One region of the Bacillus sp. FDAARGOS_235 genome, then DNA from elsewhere that is predicted to be linked to it. Evidence: a T-box and tRNA genes for the amino acid it is inferred to sense, from the RefSeq annotation. Region 1 holds a T-box; the other holds one or more tRNA genes.

Region 1 (6,284 bases):
CGGCAAATCACTGATTGAAAGGAGGAAACAGCGTGACCGGAGTACCATTTATCACGGTTGAAGGACCAATTGGTGTTGGAAAAACTTCACTTGCGAAGGAAATTTCAACTCACATGCAACTCCACTTACTAAAAGAGATTGTTGATGAAAACCCTTTTTTAGGAAAGTTCTATGAAGACATCGACGAATGGAGTTTTCAAACAGAGATGTTCTTTCTTTGTAATAGATACAAACAACTAGAAGACATTAACATAAAGTATTTGAATCAAAGGAAGCCAGTAGTAGCAGATTATCATATATTTAAAAATTTAATTTTCGCATCCCGTACATTAAAAGATTCTCAATATGACAAATACATGCAAATCTATCGTATCCTTACACAAGATATGCCTGTACCAAATGTCATCGTTTATTTAACAGCTAGCCTGGAAACATTACAAAAACGAATCGCAATGCGCGGAAGAGAATTCGAAAAAAATATGGATCCAAATTACTTACTACAGCTCACAAAAGATTACGAAACAGCAATGGATACTTTTAAAAAGGACCATCCAGATATCCCAGTGTTGAAATTTAACGGAGATGATATGGATTTTGTACAAAATCCCGATGATTTAAACGTCATCCTATCCGCCCTTCAAAATACTCTCTTAAAGGAGTCGAAATAATAATGAATTTAAGGCAAAAATATGATATACCGAATGATGCAGTAATTACTATCGCTGGAACAGTAGGTGTCGGAAAATCAACTATGACAACTGCACTAGCTAACGCTTTAGGTTATCGCACATCATTTGAAAAAGTAGATTCTAATCCATATTTGGACAAGTTCTATGCCGATTTCACACGCTGGAGCTTCCACTTGCAAGTATACTTCTTAGCAGAACGATTTAAAGAACAAAAGAGAATTTTTGAATACGGTGGTGGTTTTGTTCAAGACCGTTCTATCTATGAAGACACTGGAATTTTCGCAAAGATGCATCATGAAAAAGGTACAATGACGGAAACTGATTATGAAACATACAAAGGTTTATTTGATGCTATGGTCATGACTCCTTACTTCCCTCATCCAGACTTATTAATTTACTTAGAAGGTTCTTTCGATGATATTGTAGACCGTATTCAAGAACGCGGACGCCCGATGGAGCAGCAAACACCAATTGAGTATTGGAAAGAGATGCACGGACGTTACGAAAACTGGATTAACAACTTCAATTCATGCCCTGTTTTACGATTAAACATTAATGAATACGATATTTTAAAAGATGGCGATTCAATCGAACCAATCATTAAAAAAATTGGCCATTTCTTAAAACAAACACGTAAACTTGTAAAATAAAAAACCCGTGCATATGCACGGGTTTTCCTATTAAATTACTTCTTCTTTGTTGGAGCAATAATTTCACTCTCAGGTTTTCCAGCGTTAATACGCTGACGAACAGTACTTGTACTAATGTCATATGTTTCAGCAATCTCTTTAACAGTCATTTCTTTCCCGTTAATCACTGCCGTTAATACTTTACCTGTACGTTTTGGAGCTGCTTCTTTCTTTACAGCTGGTTTTTCAACCTTTTTTGGCGCCTCTACTTTTGTCGTAGCTTGCTTTACATCACAAGTACAACCACAAAGTTTACGGAATGTATCATCGCTTATAATGCGCGATACATTTGCACCACTGTTTAAAATTCTATTGTTCTTACAGACAGGACATTGTACATAATATAAAGTTTTTCCATCTAAAGGAAACGTTTGTATAATAAGATCCATGTTGACTCCTTTCATATCTATGAAGATAATCATCGGAATATGAGTGTGTAATAAGGACAAAATCGCCTTACACCATACTTTATGATTGGTTTTAAAATAAAAACTCGTTACGTGTTGGTAACGAGTTCTCCAATCTCCACTTATATGCGCTGTTGTCAATTATATCTGGAGGAGGTAGAGGGATTCGAACCCCCGCGCGACTCTCGCCGCCTGTCGGTTTTCAAGACCGATCCCTTCAGCCAGACTTGGGTATACCTCCATATTGACATCAAATATAATATCAAAAGAAAAACAGTTAGTCAACCCTACTAAAATAAATTATGAGGAAAGGAAAATTTTACTTTCCCCCTCCTACATTACAGTACTGACAACGCTCATAATTACCAATCACTCATACCGATGAATGTTTAAATTTACTTAATAACTGTTTTTCCTCCCATATAAGGGCGAAGAACTTCTGGAATTATAATTGTACCATCTTCTTGTTGGTAGTTCTCTAAAATAGCTGCAACCGTACGTCCAATTGCAAGACCAGATCCATTTAATGTATGAACATGTTCTGGTTTTCCGTTTGGCTCACGGCGGAAACGGATATTTGCACGTCTCGCTTGGAAAGCTTCAAAATTACTACAAGAAGAAATTTCACGATATGTGCCATAGCTTGGAATCCATACTTCAATATCGTATTTCTTCGCTGCTGTAAATCCTAAATCGCCTGTGCACATGCTCATAACGCGATATGGCAACTCTAATAATTGTAACACGCGTTCTGCATCATTTGTTAATTTTTCTAACTCTTCATAAGAATCTTCTGGTTTTACGAACTTCACAAGCTCTACTTTATTGAACTGATGTTGGCGAATTAAACCACGTGTATCGCGACCAGCTGAACCTGCTTCAGAACGGAAGCAAGAGCTAAATGCAGCATATCTTATAGGCAATTGCTCTTTATTTAAAATCTCATCACGATGCATATTCGTTACAGGTACTTCTGCTGTTGGAATTAAGAAGTAATCTTCACTTTCAATACGGAATGCATCTTCTTCAAACTTCGGAAGTTGTCCTGTTCCTGTCATACTTGCACGGTTTACCATATACGGAGGTAACACTTCTTCATATCCATGCTCGTCAGTATGAAGATCAAGCATAAAACTAATTAAAGCACGCTCTAATCTTGCGCCTGCACCTTTGTAAAATACGAAGCGGCTTCCTGTTACTTTCCCAGCACGCTCAAAATCTAAAACTCCTAAATCTGTAGCAAGATCCCAATGTGGTTTTGGTTCAAAAGCAAATTCCTTCACTTCTCCCCAAGTACGCGCTACTACATTATCATCCTCTGTTTCACCAACTGGAGCAGATTCATGAGGAATATTTGGAATAGATAACATTAATCTTTCTAAGTCTTCTTCAACTGTACGAAGTTCATTATCAAGATCTTTTACTTTTTCTCCAACTTCACGCATTTCTAAAATTAAAGCTTCTGCATCTTTCTTTTCACGCTTTAATACTGAAATTTGTTGAGACACTTCGTTACGTTTACTTTTTAGTTCTTCTGTTTGAACAAGTAATTCTCTTCTTCTCGTATCAAGCTCTTCAAAACGACCAAACTCCGTTAAATCTTCGCCTCTATGCTGCAATTTTGCTTTTACTTCTTCAAAGTTTGTACGTAATAATTTAATATCAAGCATTATATACTCCTCCTTTTATTTTATAAAATACAAAAAACTCCCGTCCCTATACAAAGGGACGGGAGTTAACCCGCGTTGCCACCCTAGTTGAAAGCATTTCTACTTTCCTCTCAAGTAGAAATAACGGCTCTTCACCGGGAATGTTTACTAATCATAAAGATATTCCACATTCCATTCCAGGATGGATTCACAAACTGTTTCTATCGATTTCCACCAACCATCGACTCTCTATAAGAAACGACATTTGTTACTACTTCCTATCAACACGCTTATTTTATAAAATTGTTACCATCAATTTACTATAATCTTATACAAGTTGCAAGTTACTTACACAACTTTTTTCATTTTAGCTTCTTTTACCATTTCGACAAAGTATGCTGTCACACGATGATCATCCGTTAATTCCGGATGGAATGAAGCAGCTAAAAACTGATCTTGTCTTACCGCTACCATTCGATCGCCGTGCTTAGAAAGTACTTCAACGTTATCAGCAACATCTACAACATACGGAGCACGGATAAATACACCAATAAAGTCTTCCCCCACACCTTTCATTGAAAGTGCGGCTTCAAAACTATCTTTTTGGCGTCCAAACGCATTGCGTTCAACTGTAATATCCATAGCACCAATATGTGCTTCTTCATAGCCAATAAGTGTTTTCGCAAGAAGAATCATACCTGCACATGTACCAAACATTGGTTTACCAGACTTCGCAAATGTACGAAGTGGTTCCATGAAAGCATACTTATCAATAAGACGACGCATTGTTGTACTTTCACCGCCTGGTAAAATAAAACCATCAATCTCTTCAAGTTGCTCTATACGCTTTACAACAACAGCTTCTGCACCACTTGCTTCAACTGATTTTACATGCTCACGAACTGCACCTTGAAGACCTAGTACACCGATTTTCACCATTTTAAAGTTCTCCTTCAATTACCATCCACGCTCTTGCATGCGTTGTTCTGGTAATAACGTTGAAATTTCGACACCTTTCATTGCATTACCCAATCCTTTAGAAAGGCTTGCAATTAGTTCGTAATCTTCATAATGAGTCGTCGCTTCAACGATTGCACGTGCAAATTTCTCTGGGTTCTCTGATTTGAAGATACCAGATCCAACAAATACACCATCAGCACCAAGTTGCATCATTAACGCTGCATCTGCTGGTGTTGCTACACCACCTGCTGCAAAGTTTACAACTGGCAAGCGACCAAGGCGTTTAATTTCAAGTAGTACTTCATAAGGAGCACCAGTATTTTTTGCATATGTCATTAACTCATCTTCACGTAGACTTGCAACTTGACGGATTTCTGCATTGACTTGGCGCATATGACGCACTGCCTCTACAATGTTTCCTGTTCCTGGCTCACCTTTTGTACGAAGCATAGATGCACCTTCTGCAATACGACGTGCAGCTTCTCCGATATCACGGCAACCACATACAAACGGAACTGTGTAATCACGTTTATTTAAATGGTATACTTCATCAGCAGGAGTTAATACTTCACTCTCATCGATATAGTCTACCCCTAATGATTCTAATACACGTGCTTCTACAAGATGACCGATACGGCATTTTGCCATAACCGGAATTGACACCGCACCCATAACTTCTTCAACAATCGTTGGGTCTGCCATACGAGAAACGCCACCTGCTGCACGAATATCTGCTGGTACACGCTCTAATGCCATAACGGCAACTGCGCCTGCTTCTTCTGCAATCCTTGCTTGTTCAGCGTTAACTACGTCCATAATAACGCCGCCTTTTTGCATTTCTGCCATTCCACGTTTTACACGTTCTGTCCCTGTTACATTTGTCATGTACAAAAACCCCCCTAGGTGAATTGCTTTCCCCCGTTAAAGGCGAAAATTAAGAATACTCTTACATTCTACCATTAACTATCAGATGCTTGTCTACTACTTTTTCATAAAGTAGGTATGAAAAATGGGAATAAGAAAAAGCTCCTACAATGAGGAGCTTTTAAAACCAACCTTTTACTGTATCAACAGCACTATTCCATATACCACTAAAGAAAGAGCCGATTCCGCGCATAGAACGAGTAAACCAGTTTGCTTCTTCCACTGCTGATGTTGTTACAAGATCTACTTGTAATGACTTACCAGATAAAAATCCAGGGTCATTCGTATCTTTTGGTGTAATTACCATCTGACCAAGTGCAACACCCTTTTTAATAGGTGCTTCTTGTCCCTTACTTGCTTCTTTAAATTCTGTTTTATAAACATCTTTACTTCCTTTTGGCACTGGAAGTGAAACAACTTGTTTTGTTTGAACCGCTACATCTTTATCTTTTGCATTTTCTACTCTTACTGTTTCTTGTCCTTTTACTGAAGAATCTTTTTTATACATTTGCTTCATTTCAAAGTTAGCAAATCCATAATCATATAACTTCTTCGTTTCATCAAAACGTGCTGTATGAGAACTTGTTTTAATAACTACAGAAATAAAACGCATACCGTTTCTTTCAACCGTACCAGTGAAGCAATCACCGGCTTCTGGAGTTGATCCTGTTTTCAGGCCGTCTACGCCATCGTATTGCTTAACTAAACCTTTTAACATCCAATTCCAGTTATCCATATTAATCGGGTATTTTCCGCCCTCTTGGAATACTTTTTTAGGGATTTTTGCTGTATCTAATGTTTTGGGATAATCCTTAATAAGATGTTGTGCTAAAATTGCGACGTCCCTTGCAGACATTTTATTTTCTTCATCCGGTGTTGTTCCTTCGGGATGCTGTCCTTTTAAATCTTTGTTCGTTAGGCCTGTAGAATTTACAAATTTATAATTTTTCAATCCCAACTCTTTTG
Region 2 (6,284 bases), 590 kb from region 1:
TACCAATGGTATCAGTGGTAGGGGAGCGTTCTAAGTGCAGTGAAGTCAGACCGGAAGGACTGGTGGAGCGCTTAGAAGTGAGAATGCCGGTATGAGTAGCGAAAGACGGGTGAGAATCCCGTCCACCGAATGCCTAAGGTTTCCTGAGGAAGGCTCGTCCGCTCAGGGTTAGTCAGGACCTAAGCCGAGGCCGACAGGCGTAGGCGATGGACAACAGGTTGATATTCCTGTACCACCTCTTTATCGTTTGAGCAATGGAGGGACGCAGAAGGATAGAAGAAGCGTGCGATTGGTTGTGCACGTCCAAGCAGTTAGGCTGATAAGTAGGTAAATCCGCTTATCGTGAAGGCTGAGCTGTGATGGGGAAGCTCCTTATGGAGCGAAGTCTTTGATTCCCCGCTGCCAAGAAAAGCTTCTAGCGAGATAAAAGGTGCCTGTACCGCAAACCGACACAGGTAGGCGAGGAGAGAATCCTAAGGTGTGCGAGAGAACTCTGGTTAAGGAACTCGGCAAAATGACCCCGTAACTTCGGGAGAAGGGGTGCTTTCTTAACGGAAAGCCGCAGTGAATAGGCCCAAGCGACTGTTTAGCAAAAACACAGGTCTCTGCGAAGCCGTAAGGCGAAGTATAGGGGCTGACACCTGCCCGGTGCTGGAAGGTTAAGGAGAGGGGTTAGCGTAAGCGAAGCTCTGAACTGAAGCCCCAGTAAACGGCGGCCGTAACTATAACGGTCCTAAGGTAGCGAAATTCCTTGTCGGGTAAGTTCCGACCCGCACGAAAGGTGTAACGATTTGGGCACTGTCTCAACCAGAGACTCGGTGAAATTATAGTACCTGTGAAGATGCAGGTTACCCGCGACAGGACGGAAAGACCCCGTGGAGCTTTACTGTAGCCTGATATTGAATTTTGGTACAGTTTGTACAGGATAGGCGGGAGCCATTGAAACCGGAGCGCTAGCTTCGGTGGAGGCGCTGGTGGGATACCGCCCTGACTGTATTGAAATTCTAACCTACGGGTCTTATCGACCCGGGAGACAGTGTCAGGTGGGCAGTTTGACTGGGGCGGTCGCCTCCTAAAGTGTAACGGAGGCGCCCAAAGGTTCCCTCAGAATGGTTGGAAATCATTCGTAGAGTGCAAAGGCATAAGGGAGCTTGACTGCGAGACCTACAAGTCGAGCAGGGACGAAAGTCGGGCTTAGTGATCCGGTGGTTCCGCATGGAAGGGCCATCGCTCAACGGATAAAAGCTACCCCGGGGATAACAGGCTTATCTCCCCCAAGAGTCCACATCGACGGGGAGGTTTGGCACCTCGATGTCGGCTCATCGCATCCTGGGGCTGTAGTCGGTCCCAAGGGTTGGGCTGTTCGCCCATTAAAGCGGTACGCGAGCTGGGTTCAGAACGTCGTGAGACAGTTCGGTCCCTATCCGTCGTGGGCGTAGGAAATTTGAGAGGAGCTGTCCTTAGTACGAGAGGACCGGGATGGACGCACCGCTGGTGTACCAGTTGTTCTGCCAAGGGCATAGCTGGGTAGCTATGTGCGGAAGGGATAAGTGCTGAAAGCATCTAAGCATGAAGCCCCCCTCAAGATGAGATTTCCCATAGCGTAAGCTAGTAAGATCCCTGAAAGATGATCAGGTTGATAGGTTCGAGGTGGAAGCATGGTGACATGTGGAGCTGACGAATACTAATAGATCGAGGACTTAACCATATAATATGAAGCAATGTTATCTAGTTTTGAAAGAATATAAAAAACTTGTTGACTTTAAAAGTTAAATAAGTTACAATAATTCTTGTCTTAAATGAATACAGTCTGGTAATGATGGCAGAGAGGTCACACCCGTTCCCATACCGAACACGGAAGTTAAGCTCTCTAGCGCCGATGGTAGTTGGGACCTTGTCCCTGTGAGAGTAGGACGTTGCCAGGCAAATGGAGGATTAGCTCAGCTGGGAGAGCACCTGCCTTACAAGCAGGGGGTCGGCGGTTCGATCCCGTCATCCTCCACCATTTAGCCGACTTAGCTCAATTGGTAGAGCAACTGACTTGTAATCAGTAGGTTGGGGGTTCAAGTCCTCTAGTCGGCACCAGTAACTATGGCGGTTGTGGCGAAGTGGTTAACGCACCGGATTGTGGCTCCGGCATTCGTGGGTTCGATTCCCATCAGTCGCCCCATTTTTTCTTAAATAAATTAATATGCGGGTGTGGCGGAATTGGCAGACGCACCAGACTTAGGATCTGGCGCCTTTGGCGTGGGGGTTCGACTCCCTTCACCCGCACTTTTAATAAAATATCTCATAACATGTCTTGCGGAAGTAGTTCAGTGGTAGAATACAACCTTGCCAAGGTTGGGGTCGCGGGTTCGAATCCCGTCTTCCGCTCCAATTTTCAATATGACATGCCGGGGTGGCGGAACAGGCAGACGCACAGGACTTAAAATCCTGCGGTGGGTGACCACCGTGCGGGTTCGACCCCCGCCCTCGGCACCATATGCGCCCGTAGCTCAATTGGATAGAGCGTTTGACTACGGATCAAGAGGTTAGGGGTTCGACTCCTCTCGGGCGCGCTTTTATTAACGGGAAGTGGCTCAGCTTGGTAGAGCACCTGGTTTGGGACCAGGGGGTCGCAGGTTCAAATCCTGTCTTCCCGATATTCCCAAAAACATGGGGCCTTAGCTCAGCTGGGAGAGCGCCTGCCTTGCACGCAGGAGGTCAGCGGTTCGATCCCGCTAGGCTCCACTTATTTTTATATTACTTATGGCGGTGTAGCTCAGCTGGCTAGAGCGTACGGTTCATACCCGTGAGGTCGGGGGTTCGATCCCCTCCGCCGCTACCATAAGGACCTTTAGCTCAGCTGGTTAGAGCAGACGGCTCATAACCGTCCGGTCGTAGGTTCGAGTCCTACAAGGTCCACCACTCAAAGTTTATATCTCGGAGGTATACCCAAGTTCGGCTGAAGGGATCGGTCTTGAAAACCGACAGGCGGCGAGAGTCGCGCGGGGGTTCGAATCCCTCTACCTCCTCCATTTTTTCTAAATTAAATATTTTATCATCGCGGGGTGGAGCAGCACGGTAGCTCGTCGGGCTCATAACCCGAAGGTCGCAGGTTCAAATCCTGTCCCCGCAACCAAATGGTCCCGTGGTGTAGTGGTTAACATGCCTGCCTGTCACGCAGGAGATCGCCGGTTCGACCCCGGTCGGGACCGCCATTTTTTTACATAAAGGCTCGGTAGCTCAGTCGGTAGAGCAGAGGACTGAAAATCCTCGTGTCGGCGGTTCGATTCCGTCCCGAGCCACCATTTTGAAATCGCAAGCCGGCTTAGCTCAATTGGTAGAGCAACTGACTTGTAATCAGTAGGTTGGGGGTTCAAGTCCTCTAGCCGGCACCACTTTCAAAATGAGCCATTAGCTCAGTTGGTAGAGCATCTGACTTTTAATCAGAGGGTCGAAGGTTCGAATCCTTCATGGCTCACCATTTACAATTTAATGCGGGTGTAGTTTAGTGGTAAAACAAGAGCCTTCCAAGCTCTGGTCGAGAGTTCGATTCTCTTCACCCGCTTTTCAATTATGGGCCTATAGCTCAGCTGGTTAGAGCGCACGCCTGATAAGCGTGAGGTCGATGGTTCGAGTCCATTTAGGCCCACCATAATTGTTCCGCAGTAGCTCAGTGGTAGAGCTATCGGCTGTTAACCGATCGGTCGTAGGTTCGAGTCCTACCTGCGGAGCCATATTATAGAGAAGTACCCAAGTGGCTCAAGGGGCTCCCCTGCTAAGGGAGTAGATCGCGAACGCGGTGCGAGGGTTCGAATCCCTTCTTCTCTGCCAGAATTGGCCCGTTGGTCAAGTGGTTAAGACACCGCCCTTTCACGGCGGTAACACGGGTTCGAATCCCGTACGGGTCATACTAAAAGAGATAGCATAATCTGCTATCTCTTTTTTGTTGTGTAAAAGTGGGCTTTGGATAGTCTGCTTTTTTTTATGGATTTCTTGTATACTTTTTTCTATTTGAATCGTCTAACTAATAGAAAGGAGAGAGCGATGGAGTATGAAAAAATCATTATAGAAACATCTAAAAGCATTTATAGGTATTTACTTAAAATTGGAGTACCACCAGTAGAAGCAGAAGATATCGTTCAAGACACGATACATAAGGCATTAGTATCTATACCGAATATGAAAATTACGTATATAAAAACATGGTTATTTCAAGTTGCGATTAATAGGCATCGTGATCTAGCAAGAAGGCAACAGCGTATTGAACAAATCCCGATTGAATCTGTTCAATTAATTGGAGCAAAAGGATTAGATGAACCACTTTTAAGAAAAGAGCTTCAAGTAGAAATACAAAGCATACTTGGAAAGATGAATCCAGTATATAAACATATTCTTTTATTAAAGTATGACTATGAACTCTCATATAAGGAGATAGCAACCGTATTAGAGATGAAAGAAGAGACCGTACGTGTTTCTTTGTATAGGGCTCGCAATGAGTTTAAAAAGCTGTATGGGAGGTTTGAAGATGAGCAGAGATGATTTCGATTTTGATATAGATTCAAGTAAAGTATCAAAAATGTTGAAGAAGGCGAAGCGAAGACAATTATTAAAAATTACAGTAATTTCGATTTCACTTTTTATTGTTCTATTCTTTGGTTTTATAATAGTAATTTCACAATTGAACAATAGAGCTTACTTAACTATGGATCGTGACTTAAATATGATAAGACAAATTACAAGACCTAATACGGAAAGAGGCGTAGCAATTACTTCTAACGGTTTATTTAAAAGCACAGTAGAGTATAAAACATATAAGGTTATTGAAGGGAAACCTGTTAAGTGGGAAGATGAAGTGTATGAGTATAAAGTTTGGAATACATTTCGCCGATTATCGAATGTAAATCCATTAACAATATCAGATAATGTTGTAATGGGGAATGAACGTATTAATAAGACAAGTGAATTGTATAATAATCAAACGATGGAAAGAGAGATGCAGTTTTATCTCCCATTTGCTTCATATAATCGTTATATAAATGATATAGAGAAAATAAAAGATGAAAAGAAAGTAGCTGAATTGGCTATATCTTTTGATAAACCGTATAAAGTGTCTGAAATAAAAGAGATACTTCCAGAAGGGGTGCATCCTGTTTGGTATTGGGTAGATACGTATGATGATAAAAAATCATATTCTATTGATGATATGACCGAAAGTGCTTATAATGTGTACGGTTTTAAAGCAAAACCAGGTGATATTGAATTTGGAAATGGAACGGAAAAAGATTTTCTTTTAGCAATTCAAAATGGACTGGAGCAAAAGGGAAAGTATTATGAGGAATATGAACGTATATATGACTACCTAAAAGGAAAGAAAATAAAACCAAGTGAGCAAGATGTAAAAGTTATCGGTGTTGTTGTGACGGGAACGGCTGTGGATTTACAAAAATTAAACGGTCAAAATTACGTAAAAGCTGCTGTTTTAGGGGCTACTGCGGAAAATAAATAATATATAGAAGAAGCTGTCTCCCAATAAGTAATCTACTGGAGACAGCTTTTTATGTTGTCATTATTGTCGAGTTTTGTCGGTAAGTCGATATATTGCAAAAATCGCTGATATAATTTGAGTTACGATCGATAAATTTCAATAATCGCTGATATATTTGAAGTTACGGTCGATATATTCTAATAATCGCCGATATAATTTCACTTATCGACAAAAACCATAAGAAAAACCCTTTCACAATCTAAAGAAAACGTCTCCATTGAAATGGATTCCACACCTATTCCAATAACTTTACACTCTATGTGAAAAAGTTCACAAATAGGCCATAAATTGTGAAGTAATTCACAATGATACGTGCTACAATATGAATGTAAAGAAGTTAAACAACATTAAATTAGTATTTTAATTAATTACTTAAACAATCATAAAAAAATATATGTGAACAATAGAGAGGGGAAATTAACATGAAAAAAGGTATCAATCGTGTAGTATTAGTAGGAACAGGAGCTGTAGGTTGTAGTTACGCTTACTCAATGATCAACCAAGGTGTAGCTGAAGAATTCGTACTTGTAGATGTTAATGAAGCAAAAGCAGAAGGGGAAGCAATGGACTTAAGCCATGCGGTACCATTCTCTCCATCACCAACAAAAGTTTGGAGCGGTAGCTATGCAGATTGTAAAGATGCAGATTTAGTAGTTATCACTGCGGGATTACCACAAAAACCAGGTGAAACTCGTTTAGACTTAGTTGAGAAAAATACAAAGATCTTTAAACAAATCGTTCGCGGTATTAT

The links. A T-box is a leader RNA that pairs with one kind of tRNA and senses whether it is charged. The one in region 1 lies ahead of serS (serine--tRNA ligase), so its partner is inferred to be a tRNA-Ser.
Region 2: it has a tRNA-Ser gene. The T-box ahead of serS (serine--tRNA ligase) is inferred to sense a tRNA for this amino acid. The anticodon was not compared.

Annotation. Positions count from the first base shown of each region.
Region 1 is NZ_CP020437.2:2,904,000-2,910,283, forward strand. Features, by position in the region: gene A6J74_RS16915 (deoxynucleoside kinase) at 33-668, shown strand; gene A6J74_RS16920 (deoxynucleoside kinase) at 671-1,339, shown strand; gene A6J74_RS16925 (sigma factor-like helix-turn-helix DNA-binding protein) at 1,375-1,767, opposite strand; tRNA gene A6J74_RS16930 (tRNA-Ser) at 1,934-2,026, opposite strand; gene serS (serine--tRNA ligase) at 2,181-3,455, opposite strand; T-box leader at 3,507-3,728, opposite strand; gene pdxT (pyridoxal 5'-phosphate synthase glutaminase subunit PdxT) at 3,783-4,373, opposite strand; gene pdxS (pyridoxal 5'-phosphate synthase lyase subunit PdxS) at 4,392-5,279, opposite strand; gene A6J74_RS16950 (serine hydrolase) at 5,440-6,284, opposite strand, start outside.
Region 2 is NZ_CP020437.2:3,490,838-3,497,121, forward strand. Features, by position in the region: rRNA gene A6J74_RS19945 (23S ribosomal RNA) at 1-1,708, shown strand, start outside; rRNA gene rrf (5S ribosomal RNA) at 1,810-1,925, shown strand; tRNA gene A6J74_RS19955 (tRNA-Val) at 1,930-2,005, shown strand; tRNA gene A6J74_RS19960 (tRNA-Thr) at 2,010-2,085, shown strand; tRNA gene A6J74_RS19965 (tRNA-His) at 2,095-2,170, shown strand; tRNA gene A6J74_RS19970 (tRNA-Leu) at 2,194-2,274, shown strand; tRNA gene A6J74_RS19975 (tRNA-Gly) at 2,305-2,379, shown strand; tRNA gene A6J74_RS19980 (tRNA-Leu) at 2,396-2,484, shown strand; tRNA gene A6J74_RS19985 (tRNA-Arg) at 2,488-2,561, shown strand; tRNA gene A6J74_RS19990 (tRNA-Pro) at 2,572-2,645, shown strand; tRNA gene A6J74_RS19995 (tRNA-Ala) at 2,661-2,733, shown strand; tRNA gene A6J74_RS20000 (tRNA-Met) at 2,754-2,830, shown strand; tRNA gene A6J74_RS20005 (tRNA-Ile) at 2,834-2,910, shown strand; tRNA gene A6J74_RS20010 (tRNA-Ser) at 2,928-3,020, shown strand; tRNA gene A6J74_RS20015 (tRNA-Met) at 3,048-3,124, shown strand; tRNA gene A6J74_RS20020 (tRNA-Asp) at 3,128-3,203, shown strand; tRNA gene A6J74_RS20025 (tRNA-Phe) at 3,218-3,293, shown strand; tRNA gene A6J74_RS20030 (tRNA-Thr) at 3,308-3,383, shown strand; tRNA gene A6J74_RS20035 (tRNA-Lys) at 3,394-3,469, shown strand; tRNA gene A6J74_RS20040 (tRNA-Gly) at 3,483-3,553, shown strand; tRNA gene A6J74_RS20045 (tRNA-Ile) at 3,564-3,640, shown strand; tRNA gene A6J74_RS20050 (tRNA-Asn) at 3,648-3,722, shown strand; tRNA gene A6J74_RS20055 (tRNA-Ser) at 3,729-3,819, shown strand; tRNA gene A6J74_RS20060 (tRNA-Glu) at 3,825-3,896, shown strand; gene A6J74_RS20065 (RNA polymerase sigma factor) at 4,033-4,527, shown strand; gene A6J74_RS20070 (anti sigma factor C-terminal domain-containing protein) at 4,514-5,494, shown strand; gene A6J74_RS20075 (L-lactate dehydrogenase) at 5,956-6,284, shown strand, end outside.